DNA from 2 places in the Streptomyces sp. NBC_00670 genome. Region 2 is predicted to be linked to the other one. Evidence: riboswitches for the same ligand, from Rfam matches in the RefSeq annotation. Region 2 holds a riboswitch; the other holds the start of a gene.
The links. A riboswitch is a leader RNA that binds a small molecule or an ion and turns the genes downstream of it on or off. The one in region 2 is predicted to bind S-adenosylmethionine.
Positions count from the first base shown of each region.

Region 1: another riboswitch for S-adenosylmethionine. It lies ahead of thrC (threonine synthase); the one in region 2 lies ahead of OIE12_RS08875 (aminotransferase class V-fold PLP-dependent enzyme).

Region 1 covers NZ_CP109017.1:3,354,256-3,361,834, forward strand. The annotation lists gene OIE12_RS14870 (cold-shock protein) at 1-149, opposite strand, end outside; gene OIE12_RS14875 (MoaD/ThiS family protein) at 604-879, opposite strand; gene thrC (threonine synthase) at 957-2,258, opposite strand; SAM riboswitch class I at 2,277-2,437, opposite strand; gene OIE12_RS14885 (glucosyl-3-phosphoglycerate synthase) at 2,570-3,514, shown strand; gene OIE12_RS14890 (alpha,alpha-trehalose-phosphate synthase (UDP-forming)) at 3,574-4,962, shown strand; gene otsB (trehalose-phosphatase) at 5,170-6,084, opposite strand; gene OIE12_RS14900 (DUF3263 domain-containing protein) at 6,226-6,486, opposite strand; gene OIE12_RS14905 (extracellular solute-binding protein) at 6,552-7,579, opposite strand, start outside.
Region 2 covers NZ_CP109017.1:1,993,236-2,000,814, reverse strand. The annotation lists gene qcrC (cytochrome bc1 complex diheme cytochrome c subunit) at 1-807, shown strand, start outside; gene qcrA (cytochrome bc1 complex Rieske iron-sulfur subunit) at 804-1,871, shown strand; gene qcrB (cytochrome bc1 complex cytochrome b subunit) at 1,868-3,508, shown strand; gene trpD (anthranilate phosphoribosyltransferase) at 3,658-4,725, shown strand; SAM riboswitch class IV at 5,036-5,152, shown strand; gene OIE12_RS08875 (aminotransferase class V-fold PLP-dependent enzyme) at 5,327-6,682, shown strand; gene OIE12_RS08870 (Lrp/AsnC family transcriptional regulator) at 6,725-7,006, opposite strand; gene OIE12_RS08865 (rhomboid family intramembrane serine protease) at 7,003-7,579, opposite strand, start outside.

The DNA of each region.
Region 1 (7,579 bases), 1.4 Mb from region 2:
TCGAACTCGACCCGCTGGCCCTCTTCCAGAGTGCGGTAACCGTCCATCTGGATCGCGCTGTAGTGGACGAACACATCCGCACCACCGTCGACCGCGATGAAGCCGTACCCCTTCTCCGCGTTGAACCACTTGACGGTGCCCTGAGCCATGCCCAACTCCCCTATTACTGGCCCTTGCACGGACCCGCACTTCGCGGACCCGGGTCAGACCTCACCCCCCAACGGTTGGGGGCGTGCGCCGGAACGCGTCGACCGCGGCTGAATGTATCTGTCCAACTGCCGTCTGCAACAGGTCAGTCGGACGAGAAATCTGGGCACGACGGGTCGGGAATATACGGAGAATTCCCCGGAATTCAGGGCAAGTCGGGCCGCACAAAAGGAGCAATAGTCGCAAAAGGTCCGCACACTTTGGCTACTTCTTGTCGGAAGCGCGGCAGGATCCCCCTGCCCCGGTCACAGAAATCCGGGGCGCGTTCCCCAACTGTACCGTGCTCAACCATGCAGAATTGCCCCCTCCGTTTCTCTCACGGAGGGGGCAATCCGATGAACACACGGTGATCGACATTACCGAAGGTAACGTCAGCCGCTCGACCGCGGGAACCGCTCAGCCGCCGGCCACCGCCGGAATGATCGACACGCCCGCACCCTCCGGCGTCGCCGTGTCGAGCCCCTGCTCGAAGCGGACGTCGTCGTCGTTGACGTACACGTTGACGAAGCGGCGCAGCTTGCCCTGGTCGTCCAGGACCCGGGCGGCGATCCCGGTGTGGTTCTTCTCCAGGTCCGCGATGACCTCGCCGAGGGTCGCGCCCTCGGCGCCGACCTCGGCCTTGCCGCCGGTGTAGGTGCGCAGGATGGTGGGGATGCGAACGGTGACGCTCATGGGGGTGATGACCTCCGGTCGGATGCGAGGCGCCCCGTAGGGGCGCGGTGGGGGAAAGCGGGGCGCGAGCCGGCCGGCTACGCGAGCCCCGCCTCCCGGAAGGAGTCCAGGGACGGCCGGATCGTCGCGGTGAGCCCCGTACCCGCCACCGCGTCCAGCGTCTTGAGGCCGTCCCCCGTGTTGAGGACGACGGTCGTCAGCGACGGGTCGAGCACACCGGCCTCGATCAGCTTCCGCGTGACGCCGACCGTCACACCGCCGGCGGTCTCCGCGAAGATGCCCTCGGTCCGCGCCAGCAGCCGGATCGCGTCGACGATTTCCTCGTCGTTGACGTCCTCCACCGCCCCGCCCGTGCGGCGCGCGATGTCCAGGACGTAGGGGCCGTCGGCCGGGTTGCCGATCGCCAGCGACTTGGCGATGGTGTCCGGCTTCTGCGGCCGTACGACGTCGTGGCCCGCCTTGAACGCGGTCGACACCGGCGAACAGCCCTCGGCCTGGGCGCCGAAGATCTTGTACGGCTTGTCCTCGACCAGCCCGAGCTGGATCAGTTCCCGCAGCCCCTTGTCGATCTTCGTCAGCTGGGAGCCGGAGGCGATCGGCACCACGAGCTGGTCGGGCAGCCGCCAGCCGAGCTGCTCGCAGATCTCGTACGCCAGCGTCTTGGAGCCCTCGGCGTAGTACGGCCGCAGGTTGACGTTGACGAAGCCCCAGCCCTCGCCGGCCGGGTCGCCGATCAGCTCGGAGCAGAAACGGTTCACGTCGTCGTAGTTGCCCTCGATGCCGACGAGCTCGCCGCCGTAGACGGCCGCCATGACGACCTTGCCCTGCTCCAGGTCGTGCGGGATGAACACGCAGGAGCGGAAGCCGGCCCGGGCGGCGGCGGCGCCCACCGCGCCGGCCAGGTTGCCGGTGGAGGAGCAGGACAGGGTGGTGAAGCCGAAGGCGCGGGCGGCCTCGATGGCCTGGGCGACGACACGGTCCTTGAAGGAGTGCGTCGGGTTGCCGGAGTCGTCCTTGACGTACAGCCCGCCGGTGACGCCGAGCTCACGGGCGAGGTTGTCGGCCTTGACGAGCTTGGTCCAGCCGGGGTTGATGTTCGGCTTCGTCGCCACGTCGGCCGGGACGGGCAGCAGCGGGGCGTACCGCCAGATGTTCGCGGGGCCGGACTCGATCTTCCGGCGCAGTTCCTCGGTGTCGTGCGCCGAGAAGTCGTACGCGATCTCCAGCGGCCCGAAACACTCCTCGCAGGCGAAGACCGGTCCGAGCGGCACGCGGTGGCCGCATTCGCGGCAGGAGAGCGCGGCGGCGGGGCCGAGATCGACGGAACCGGCGCCGGAGGGGGTGGAGTCGGTGGATTCTGCGACAGTCTGCACAGCCATGTGAGGCGAGGCCCTTTCTCCTCATCTTCCTCACGACGCATCTCGCCGTGAGACGGATTTGGCACCTTCCCTAGCCGGGAGCCTCGCGAAGTGATCGACGATGATCAGCGATTACGAGACCGGCTGGAGGGTTGCCGGGGCTTCATCGGGCCGTGTCCCTCTGCCCCTCTGGATGAGCGGTATTCGGTTGTGACGTCGGCGACCCCCGGCATGCGGCGGTCATCGGCGTTGTTCAAGACTGTAACCGAAGGCCAGGACACTTGAGAGAGTCGTCCGTACCGCGAGATGGATCACAAAAGGAGCCACCGACCGTGCTGCAGGAAGTCGAGCATTGGCTGAGCGCACGCTCATGGTCCGTGGCAGACCGCCCGTTGCACCAGGTCATGGCCGCCAAGCGGGCCACGGGCCAGTCGGTGAGCGTGGTGCTCCCCGCGCTCGACGAGGAGGCGACCGTCGGCGAGATCGTCGCCGCGATCCACCGCGACCTGGTCCGGCAGGTGCCGCTCGTCGACGAGATCGTGGTCGTCGACTCCGGCTCCACCGACCGCACCGCCGAGGTGGCCGCGGCGGCGGGCGCGCGGGTGGTGCACCGCGACGCGATCCTGCCGCGCATCCCGGCCCTCCCCGGCAAGGGCGAGGTGCTGTGGCGCTCGCTGCTGGTCACCCGCGGCGACGTCGTCTGCTTCGTCGACGCCGATCTGCGCGAGTTCTCCTCCGACTTCGTCACCGGCATCGTCGGACCGCTGCTGACCGACCCCGAGGTGCAGCTGGTCAAGGCGATGTACGACCGTCCGCTGGCCGGCGCCGCCGGGCAGGGCGGCCGGGTCACCGAGCTGATGGCCCGCCCGCTGCTGAACATGCACTGGCCGCTGCTGGCCGGCTTCGTCCAGCCGCTCGGCGGCGAGTACGCGGCCCGCCGCTCACTGCTCGAACAGCTCCCGTTCCCGGTCGGCTACGGCGTCGAGCTCGGCATGCTGGTGGACGCGCTGCACACGGTCGGCCTCGACGCGCTCGCCCAGGTCGACGTCGGCGTGCGCCGCCACCGGCACCAGGACGGCCAGGCGCTGGGGCGCATGGCCGCGGCGATCTACCGCACCGCCCAGCTCCGCCTGGCCCGCGGCCACCTGCTGCGGCCGACCCTCACCCAGTTCGAACGCGGCCCGAACGGCTTCGAGCCGCGCACGCATCCGGTGGACACGGAGGAGCGTCCCCCGATGACCCAGATCGCGGAGTACGCGGACCGGAGGGTGGCGTGAGGCGCACTGTGCTGCCCGTCCACGTTTGAGGGTTTCGGGGCCGGGCTAGGTTCAGGCGTATGGCTTCCACGTTCGGTGCTGCTCAGGTCCTGGTCGCTTCCAACCGGGGACCCGTCTCCTACACGGTGCGGGAGGACGGCTCGCTGCACGCCAAACGGGGCGGTGGCGGACTGGTCTCCGGGCTCTCGGCCATCGGGCCGGACGCGGGCGCGCTGTGGGTCTGCTCGGCGCTGAGCGACGGCGACCGCGAGGCCGTGCGGCGCGGGGTCGGCGAGGACGGCGTACGGATGCTGGACGTCCCGGCCGACGTGCACGCGGACGCGTACAACGGCATCGCCAACTCCGTGCTCTGGTTCGTCCACCACATGCTGTACCAGACCCCGCTCGAGCCGGTGTTCGACCAGGAGTTCCGGCGCCAGTGGGCCTCCTACGAGGCCTACAACCGCGCCTTCGCCGAGGCGCTGGCCGAGGAGGCGGCCGAGGGCGCGGCCGTGATGGTCCAGGACTACCACCTGACCCTGGTCCCGGGGATGCTCCGGGAGCTCCGCCCCGATCTGCGGATCGCGCACTTCTCGCACACCCCGTGGGCGCCGGTCGACTACTTCCGGCTGCTCCCGGACGACATCGCCGAGCAGGTGCTGCGCGGCATGCTCGGCGCCGACCGGCTCGGCTTCCTGACCCACCGCTGGGCCGACGCGTTCACCGCGTGCGCGGACGCGCTCGTCGGCGGGCTCGGCTCCACGCGGATCGGCGTGCACGGCCTCGGCGCCGACGCCGACTTCCTGCGCGCGCGCTCGCACGAGGCCGACGTGGACGAGCGGATGGCGGTGCTGCGCGAGGAGATCGGCCCGGAGCGGAAGACGATCGTCCGGGTCGACCGGACGGAACTGTCGAAGAACATCGTGCGCGGACTCCTCGCCTACGAGCAGCTGCTCGCCTCCCGCCCGGAGTGGCGCGAGCGGGTGGTCCACGTGGCGTTCGCCTACCCCTCCCGCCAGGACCTCGCGGTGTACCGGGAGTACACCGAGGAGGTGCGGCGGGTGGCCGAGTCGGTCAACGCGCGCTACGGGACGGACGGGTGGACACCGGTGCTGCTGCACGTCGAAGACGACTTCGCCCGGTCGCTCGCGGCGTACCGGCTGGCCGACGTCGCCCTGGTCAACCCCGTACGGGACGGCATGAACCTGGTCGCCAAGGAGGTACCGCTCGTCTCCGACGAGGGGTGCGCGCTGGTGCTGTCGCGGGAGGCGGGGGCGTACGAGGAGCTGGGCGAGGACGCGGTGGTGGTGAACCCGTACGACGTCGTCGCGACGGCGGAGGCGTTGCACGAGGCACTGTCCATGCCGGTGGGTGAACGCGCCGAACGCGCGAAGCGCCTCGCGGCGGCGGGCACGGCCCTGCCTCCGTCGCGCTGGTTCCTGGAGCAGCTTCACGCGCTGGAGAGCTGAACGCCCGGGGGGTGACCGGGGGGTTTCCTCGCCTCCGCCGCCCCTTCCCATTCCCGTCCCTCCGGGGGCAAGCCCCCGGACCCCCAAAAGATTGCGCAGTTCCCCGCGCCCCTGATCAGGGGCGCGGGGAACTGCGCACGGGGTCCAAGGGGCGGAGCCCCTTGAGGGACGGGAAGGGTAGGGGCGGCGGGGGCGAAAGAAATTCGCCTAGCCCAGCCGCGCCGCCAGCGCCCGCAGCAGCCGTACGACGCCCGCCGGGCCGTCGGCCACGACATCCGCCCGCTTCGCCAGCTCCGCCACCTCCTCGCTGCCACTGCACACCAGCACCCCCGGCACCCCCTCCCCCCGCAACCCCTCCACCGCCGCGAAGGCGGGCAGGTCACCCAGGTCGTCCCCCGCGTACAGCACCGCCCCCGCACCCACCTCCCGCACGTACTCCGACAGCGCCACCCCCTTGTCCATCCCCGGCGGCCGCAGCTCGAGCACCATCCGCCCCGGCTCGACGATCAGCCCGTGCCGGGCCGCGAGCTCGGACAGCGGCACGCGCAGCGCCTCGAACGCGGCCTGCGGATCGGCCGCCCGGCGCGTGTGGACCGCGACGGCCCGGCCGCCCTTCTCCTCCACCCAGGTCCCGCGCCACGCCCCGACCCCGTCGAGCACCCCCGGCAGCTCGGCCCGCACGGCGGCGACCCCGGGGTGCGGCGCCGGCGCGCTGACCGTGCCGGTCACCGCGTCCCACCGCTCGGCGCCGTAGTGCCCGAGCACCACCAGGTGTTCGAGCCCGGCGACCCCGGCGAACCCCCCGTGGCGGACGGCGACACCCGCCGGGCGCCCGGTGACGACGGCCACCGAGGCCACCTTCGGCGCGAGCGCGGCGAGCGCGGGCACCGCGTCGGGGTGCGCCCGGGCCTGCTCGGGGTCGGCGACGATCGGGGCGAGCGTCCCGTCGAAGTCGAAGGCGAGGACCGCCCGGCCGGGACGGGCGAGGATCGCCTCCAGCCCCTCGCGCCCGGCCTCGGTCGCGGGGGTCGGAACCGTCGGAACGGTCGGCTCGGTCGGATCGGCGTCACCCGTGCGGTGCGACGCGTCCCCGGGGTCCATGGAGTCCGTGTGGCTGCCCATGTCTTCGACACTATCCGCGCAGGCCCGCTCGTACGCCTGAGCCGCCCGTACCCGCCTGAGCCGCCCGCACGGCTGGGCCGCCCGTACACCTGAGCCGTACGCCCGGCCCGACCGCGCCGGGCCGCCGACCGCTCCGCCCGCCTACCGCTCCGCGCGCCGGGCCTCGCGCACCCGGCGCAGCCGGTTGACGGTCACCGGGTCGTGGGCGAGGGCCCGGGGATCGTCGAGCAGGGCGTTGAGCAGCTGGTAGTAGCGGACGGGGGCGAGCCCGAGCCGCTCACGTATCGCGCGCTCCTTCACGCCGGGGCCGGCGAAGCCACGCCGCTCCATGGCCAGCACAGCCCGTTCGCGCGCGCCCAGTTCCCCCGGCCGCTCTGTCTCGACGCTCTCCGGTTCCTCCATGCGTTCCACAGTAGGGCCCCCCACTGACAACGCCCCCGGCCATCGGAAACGGGGAGGTCAGGCCCCTACTCCCCCGCGTCCTCCCGGATCGCCGACCGCTGGAGCTGCCCCAGCACCGCGGCCGCGCTGCCCTGCTCCGACACCGCCGTCCCGATCCGCTTCTTGAGCCCCGCGCTCACCGTCGCCCACGAGGTCTTGCCCACCGGATACAGCTCCGCGCCCGGCAGCTGCTCCAGGAACGGGGCGAGGTCGGCGTCCCGCGCGGAGGAGGCCATGTCCTCGGAGGCGGACGTCGTCACCGGCAGCAGGTCGTACTCGCGGGAGAACGCCAGCACGTTCTTCTCGCTGTAGACGAAGTCGAGGAAGTCCCCGATCTGCTCCTGGTGGCCGTGCTGCTTGAAGGCCATCATCCAGTCGGCCACGCCCATCGACGCCCGTTCCTGGCCGTCCCCGTTCCCGCCGCCGTTCCCGGGCATCGGGACCATGCCGAACTTCAGGCCCTTGGCCCGCGCCGCCTTCATCAGCGTGGGGTGCCCGTTGAGCATCCCCACCTCGCCGCGCGCGAACGCGGCGAACGCGTCCGCCCGGTTGAGCTTCGCCGGCGCGACGGGCCCGGTGAGCCCCTTGCCGACCAGCTCGTCCTTCAGCCAGCCGAACGTGGCGACGTTCTCCGCCGAGTCCAGGTCGTAGTTGCCGATGCTGTCGGTGTAGCCGCCACCGCCGCTGAGCAGCCACTGCAACGTCTCGGCCTGCGCCTCCTCGGGGCCCAGCGGGAGCGCGTACGGCGTCTTCACTCCGGCCGACTTCAACGCGCGCGCGTCGGCGGCCAGTTGCTCCCAGGTGGTGGGCGGGTGGCTGATCCCGGCCTTGGCGAACAGCTTCTTGTTGTAGAAGAGCAGCCGGGTGGAGGCCGCGAACGGCATCCCGTACTGCACCCGGTTCAGCTCCCCCGCCTGGCTCAGTTCGTGGACGAAGTCGGCCTGGACGGGGATGGAGAGGAGGTCGGAGGCGCGGTAGAGCTTGTCGGCGGCCGCGTAGTCGGCGTAGGCGCCGATCTGCGCCAGGTCGGGGGCGTCGCCCGCGTCGACCATCT
Region 2 (7,579 bases):
AAGCTCTCCGCACGACGACGCCATCCGCTGGCGGCGATCGTCGTCCTACTCTTCGCGCTGGCGGCCACCGGGGGGCTGTACACCGCGTTCGCGCCCGCGGACAAGGCACAGGCCGACGACACCGCACAGTCCCTCGCCATCGAGGAGGGCAAGAAGCTCTACGAGGTGGGCTGCGCCAGTTGCCACGGCACCGGTGGTAAGGGCAGCTCCGACGGTCCGAGCCTGGTCGGCGTCGGCGCCGCCGCGGTCGACTTCCAGGTCGGCACCGGCCGCATGCCGGCCTCCACCTCGCAGCAGGCGCAGGTCGAGAAGAAGAAGAACATCTACTCGCAGGCGCAGATCGACCAGCTCGCCGCGTACATCGCCTCCCTCGGCGCCGGCCCGGCCGTGCCGACCAAGGACGAGTACAGCCCGGAGGGCGCGGACATCGCCAAGGGCGGTGAGCTGTTCCGTACCAACTGCTCGCAGTGCCACAACTTCACCGGCAAGGGCGGCGCGCTGACGAACGGCAAGTTCGCGCCGAGCCTGGAGGGTGTCGCCCCGAAGCACATCTACGAGGCCATGCAGACCGGCCCGCAGAACATGCCGTCCTTCCCCGACACCACGCTGACGTCCAAGAACAAGCAGGACATCATCGCGTACCTGAAGGCTGTCGACGGCGATGAAACGACCAACCCCGGCGGTCTCGAGCTCGGCGGTCTTGGCCCGGTCAGCGAGGGTCTGTTCGCCTGGATCTTCGGACTCGGCGCGCTGATCGCGGTCGCCGTCTGGGTCGCCGCTCGGACCGCAAAGGCCAAGAAGTCATGAGTAGCCAAGACATTCCAGAAGAGAAGCTGCCCGCCGAGCGGGACCAGGAGCACGAGGCCCACGAGGGCCTGGCCGTCGCGGACGAGGAGAACCCGTTCGCGGACCCCGGTCTGCCGCCGCACGAGCACCGCCGCCAGGACGTGGACGAGAAGGCCGCGAACCACTCCGAGCGCACGGTGGCGCTGCTGTTCACCGTCTCGATGCTGGCCACCATCGGCTTCATCGCCTCCTACGTGGCGATCTCGCCGGACACCTCGATCTACGTGTTCCCGCTGGGGCACATCAGCGCGCTCAACTTCGCGCTGGGCCTGACCCTCGGCGTGGCGCTGTTCGCGATCGGCGCGGGCGCGGTCCACTGGGCCCGCACCCTGATGTCCGACGTGGAGATCGCCGACGAGCGTCACCCGATCGAGGCACCCCCGGAGACCCGCTCGAAGGTCCTCGCCGACTTCAAGCAGGGCGCCAAGGAGTCCGCGCTCGGCCGCCGCAAGCTGATCCGCAACACGATGTTCGGCGCGCTCACCCTGGTGCCGCTCTCCGGCGTCATGCTGCTGCGCGACCTCGGCCCGCTGCCCCACACCAAGCTCCGCCACACCGCGTGGGCCAAGGGCAAGCTGCTGGTCAACATGAACACCAACGAGCCGGTCCGTCCCTCGGACGTGGCCGTGGGTTCGCTGACCTTCGTCAAGCCCGAGGGGCTCGAGGAGCACGACGAGGACTTCCAGACCGAGATCGCCAAGGCGGCCCTGATGATCGTCCGGCTCCAGCCGGAGAACATCAAGGACAAGCAGGAGCTCGACTGGAGCCACGAGGGCATCGTGGCCTACTCCAAGATCTGCACCCACGTCGGGTGCCCGATCTCGCTGTACGAGCAGCAGACGCACCACGTCCTGTGCCCGTGCCACCAGTCCACCTTCGACCTCTCCGACGGTGCCCGAGTCATCTTCGGCCCGGCCGGCCACCCCCTGCCGCAGCTGCGCATCGGTGTGAGCGAGGACGGTTACCTCCAGGCGCTCGGCGACTTCGCGGAGCCCGTCGGTCCTGCTTTCTGGGAGCGCGGATGAGTACTGCAGCAGCCAGCAACGAGCCGCGCAGGCGCGGCAAGGCACCCGCCGGAGAGCGGGTCGCCGACTGGGCCGACGGCCGCCTGGGGATCTACTCCCTGGCCAAGTCCAACATGCGCAAGATCTTCCCCGACCACTGGTCGTTCATGCTCGGTGAAGTCTGCATGTACAGCTTCATCATCATCATCCTGACGGGTGTCTATCTGACGCTGTTCTTCCACCCGTCGATGAACGAGGTCCAGTACCACGGCAGTTACGTGCCGTTGCAGGGCCAGATGATGTCCGAGGCGTTCAACTCGACCCTGCACATCTCCTTCGAGGTGCGCGGTGGTCTGCTGATCCGGCAGATCCACCACTGGGCGGCGCTGATCTTCCTCGCCGGCATGTTCGTGCACATGATGCGCGTCTTCTTCACCGGCGCGTTCCGCAAGCCGCGCGAGGTCAACTGGCTGTTCGGCTTCCTGCTGTTCGTCCTCGGCATGTTCACCGGCTTCACCGGTTACTCGCTCCCGGACGACCTGCTCTCCGGCACCGGTGTCCGCTTCATGGAGGGCGCGATCCTGTCCGTGCCGATCGTCGGCACGTACCTGTCGTTCTTCCTCTTCGGCGGCGAGTTCCCGGGCGGCGACTTCGTGGCCCGCTTCTACTCGATCCACATCCTGCTGCTGCCGGGCATCATGCTCGGCCTGATGGTGGCGCACCTGATCCTGGTCTTCTACCACAAGCACACGCAGTACGCGGGTCCCGGAAAGACCAACAACAACGTCGTCGGCATGCCGCTGCTGCCGGTGTACATGGCCAAGGCCGGAGGCTTCTTCTTCCTGGTCTTCGGTGTCATCGCGGTCGTCGCCGCGATCGCGCAGATCAACCCGATCTGGGCGATCGGCCCCTACCGGCCGGACCAGGTCTCCACCGGCGCCCAGCCCGACTGGTACATGGGCTTCTCCGAGGGCCTGATCCGTGTCATGCCGGGCTGGGAGATCAACCTGTGGGGCCACACGCTCGTCCTGGGCGTGTTCGTACCGCTGATGATCTTCCCGCTGGTCCTGGTCGCCATCGCCGTCTACCCGTTCATCGAGTCCTGGGTCACCGGCGACAAGCGCGAGCACCACATCCTGGACCGCCCGCGCAACGCCCCGACCCGGACCGCGTTCGGTGTGGCCTGGATGACGTGGTACTTCGTCCTGCTGATCGGTGGCGGCAACGACCTGTTCGCCACGCACTTCAGCCTGTCGATCAACGCCATCACCTGGTTCGTCCGGATCGCGTTCTTCGTCGCCCCGGTGATCGCGTTCATCGTCACCAAGCGGATCTGCCTCGGCCTCCAGCGCCGCGACAAGGAGAAGGTGCTGCACGGGCGCGAGTCCGGCATCATCAAGCGCCTGCCGCACGGTGAGTTCATCGAGGTGCACGAGCCGCTCAGCCAGGAGCAGCTGCACACCCTCACGGCGCACGAGCAGTACAGCCCGCTCGAGCTGGGCCCGACGGTCGACGAGAACGGCGTCGAGCGCAAGGTCAAGGGGCCGCAGAAGCTCCGCGCCAAGCTCAGCAAGGCGTACTACGGGGAGGACAACCAGATCCCCAAGCCCACCGTCGAGGAGTACAAGGAGATCACCAGCGGCCACGGCCACCACTGATCGTCCGCTGTCGCCACGCCACGGCGAGAAGGGCCCCGTCCGATGCTCGGACGGGGCCCTTCCCCGTGTGCGGGGCTGGATAGGGTGGGGGTGGCCGGCCCGCGTGAGGTGCCGGACTTCTTCTTCTCGTGACGAGCCAGGAGCGGCGTATGACTGCTGTGACCCCCGCTGGAGGCGACACCGCGGCGGGCCGCTCCTGGCCCGCCCTTCTGAACGGTCTCCTCGACGGCCGTGACCTGTCCGCGGACGACACCGCCTGGGCGATGGACCTCATCATGCGCGGCGAGGCGACCGACGCGCAGATCGCCGGCTTCGCGGTGGCGCTGCGCGCCAAGGGCGAGACGGTGCAGGAGATCACCGGGTTCGTACGCGCGATGTACGCGCACGCGCACGTCATCGACGTCCCCGGGGACACGGTCGACATCGTCGGCACGGGCGGGGACGGGGCGAAGACCGTCAACATCTCCACGATGTCCGCCATCGTCGTCGCCGGGACCGGGGCGAAGGTCGTCAAGCACGGCAACCGGGCCGCGTCGTCGGCGTCCGGGGCGTCGGATGTGCTGGAGAAGCTCGGCGTCGACCTGAACCTGTCGCCGCAGCGGGTGGTGGAGGTCGCCGAGGAGGCCGGGATCACCTTCTGCTTCGCGGCGAAGTTCCACCCCGCGCTGCGGCATGTGGCGGCGGCGCGCGGGCAGCTCGGGATCCGGACGACGTTCAACTTCCTCGGGCCGCTGACCAACCCCGCGCAGGTGCGGGCCCAGGCGATCGGCGTCGCCGACGCGCGGATGGCGCCGATCATCGCCGGGGTCTTCGCCGAGCGGGGCAACTCCTCGCTCGTCTTCCGCGGTGACGACGGGCTCGACGAGCTGACGACGACGTCGACGTCGCGGGTGTGGGAGGTGCGGCACGGCAAGGTGACGGAGGAGGCGTTCGACCCGCGGTCGGTGGGGATTCCGTTGGTGCCGGTGGAGGCGTTGCGGGGCGGGGACCCCTCCTACAACGCGGATGTCGCGCGGCGGGTGCTGGAGGGGGAGGCGGGGCCGGTGCGGGATGCGGTGCTGTTGAACTCGGCGGCGGCGGTGGTGGCGTTGCGGGGGGAGGAGGGTCCACTGGTGGACCGTCTCCGTGACGGGATGGCGCGCGCGGCGGAGTCCATCGACAGCGGCGCGGCCCGGGAGGCGCTCTCCCGCTGGGTTGCGGCCACGCGCCGGGCGTGACGGTACGGGGGCGTGCGGGCGGCATTTTTTCGCCCCCGCCGCCCCTACCCGTCCCGTCCTCAACCTGGGGGCTCCGCCCCCAGGCCCCCCGGGGGTGGGTGGGGGTTGTGGGCAGGTGCGGGTGCGTCGTGGCTGGTCGCGCAGTTCCCCGCGCCCCTAAAAGCTGGGGGCGCCCCCGGTCTTTCAGGGGCGCGGGGAACTGCGCGAGAAGTCCCCACCCACCCGCACCCGACAACGCACCCCGGGCCCCCCGTATCGGGATGTGGGACGGGTTGCGGGGGAGGCGTGGGGTCCCGTAGCGTCGGGCGCAGGTCATGAGTGACAGTCATGAGGCCCCGGCCGACTGTCCGGCAACCCTCCGTCCGTGGCGGGGTGCCCCGGGTGAAGACCAGGCCGCCCGCCACAAGGCCCGCGGCAAGCGCGGACCCCTCGGCACTCCAGGGGTCCTGGTCACCGAGGAGCCCCCCGTGAGCAAGCGAATGCGATAGGGCCGCAGAGCCCCGCCTCCGCACACCCCTTTCACCTCACCCACGCGCGAGCGCGCCCGGGCCGTCGCCCCCGCTCGCGTGGTGATTCCGCCTGCGCCCACGGGAGTTCACCCATGTCCGTCACCACCGCCACCACGGCCACCACCACCCCTCTCCCCGTCCTCGGCCGCGACGTCACCGTCCCCCTCGTCACCGGCGGCGAAGTCACCTACGCCGCCCTCGACTACGCCGCCAGCGCCCCCGCCCTCCAGCGCGTCTGGGACGACGTCGCCGCCTACGCCCCCTACTACGGCAGCGTCCACCGCGGCGCCGGCTACCTCTCCCAGCTCTCCACCGACCTGTTCGAGAACGCCCGCCTCACCGTCGCCGAGTTCCTCGACTGCCGCGCCGCCGACCAGGTCGTCTTCACCCGGTCCACCACCGACTCCCTCAACCTCCTCGCCGCCGCGCTGCCCGCCGGCTGCGAGGTGTTCGTCTTCGAGACCGAGCACCACGCCTCCCTGCTGCCCTGGCGCGCCGCCCGCGTCACCTACCTTGACGCCCCCCGCACCCCCTACCAGGCCGTCGACACGCTGGAGCGCGCCCTCGCCGCCCGCGACACCACCGCCCCGGCCCTGGTCTGCGTCACCGGCGCCTCCAACGTCACCGGCGAGCTCTGGCCCGTCCGCGAACTGGCGGCCACCGCGCACGCGCACGGCGCCCGTATCGTCCTGGACGCCGCCCAGCTCGCCCCGCACCACCCCGTCTCCGTGCAGGACCTGGACGTCGACTGGGTCGCCTTCTCCGGGCACAAGCTGTACGCCCCCTTCGGCTCCGGCGTGCTGGCCGGCCGCGCCGACTGGCTGACCGCCGCCGAGCCCTACCTCGCCGGCGGCGGCGCCAGCCGCAGGGTCACCCGGCGCACCGACGGCGGCGTCGATGTGGAGTGGCACGAGAGCGCCGCCCGCCACGAGGCCGGCTCGCCCAACGTGATCGGCGCCTACGCCGTCGCCTCCGCCTGCAAGGCGCTCACCGAGGCCGGCTGGGACACCCTGGTCGCCCGCGAGAACCAGCTGATCGAGCGGGTGCGGGCGGGCCTGGCCGAGGTGCCCGAGGTGCGGGTGCTGTCCCTGTTCGGCGACGACGCGCCCCGCGTGGGCGTGCTCTCCTTCGTCGTCGAGGGCTGGAACAGCTCGCACTTCGCCGCCGCGCTCTCCGCCGAGTACGGCATCGGCGTCCGCGACGGCCTCTTCTGCGCCCACCCGCTGGTGCGCACCCTGCTCGGCGGCGACCCGCAGACCCAGGGCGAGTGCGGGGCGCCGGAGGCCGCGCCCGGGGAGAAGTCCCTCAACGCGATCCGGGTGAGCTTCGGCGCGGGCACGCCCGACGAGCACGTCGACCGCTTCGTCGCAGCGGTACGGGAACTGGTGCGCGAGGGCGCCACGTGGGAGTACCGCACGCAGGACGGCCGCTGCGTTCCGGCGGTCTGACCGGCCGCCCCGCCGCACCGCCGCTCCGCGGGGCTGGGGTCGTTACGACTCCAGCCCGATGGAGAACGCCGCCTCCAGGTCGTGCTGCGAGTACGTGCGGAACGCGACGTGCGTGTCCGTGCCCTCGACGCCGGGGATCTTGCTGATCCGGCCCGGGATGACGTCCGCCAGCTCGTCGTGCGCCCTGACGCGGACCATCGCGATCAGGTCGTACGTCCCGGTCACGGAGAACACCTCGCTGACGGAGTCCAGTGCGGCGATCGACTCGGCGATCTCGGGGATCCGGTCCACGCTGGTCTTGATGAGCACGATCGCGGTGATCACGGCTGGTTCTCTCCCTCGGGGGCCGGTCTTGTGTCCCTCACTGTAGCCATCGGGCCGTACCGCACCCACGCGTACCCGAAGCCCAGCGCGAACCCCACCACGTGCGCCAGGTAGGCCACGCCGGGCCCCTGGCCCTCCCGGCCCGCCGCCAGCCATTGCAGGGCCGCCCAGAACGGCAGCACCACCCACGCGGGGAAGCGCAGCGGCAGGAAGAACAGGAACGGGAAGAGGCTGGTCACCCGCGCCCCTGGGAACAGGAACAGAAACGCCCCGAGGACCGCCGAGATCGCCCCCGAGGCGCCCACCAGGGTCTGCGCGGAATCCGCCCGCGCCGCCGCGTAGCCGAGCAGCGCGAGCGCCCCGCAGCCCAGGTAGAACAGCGCGAACTCCAGATGTCCGAGCCGCTCCTCGGCCATCGCGCCGAAGACGTACAGGAACAGCATGTTGCCCAGCAGGTGCACCCAGGTGCCGTGCACGAACAGGGCGGTGACCGGGGAGAGCGTGGCCCGCGCGGAGCCGCTGAACAGCTCCACCGGGATCACCCCCCAGCGGGCGAAGTACGTCTGCTGGGCC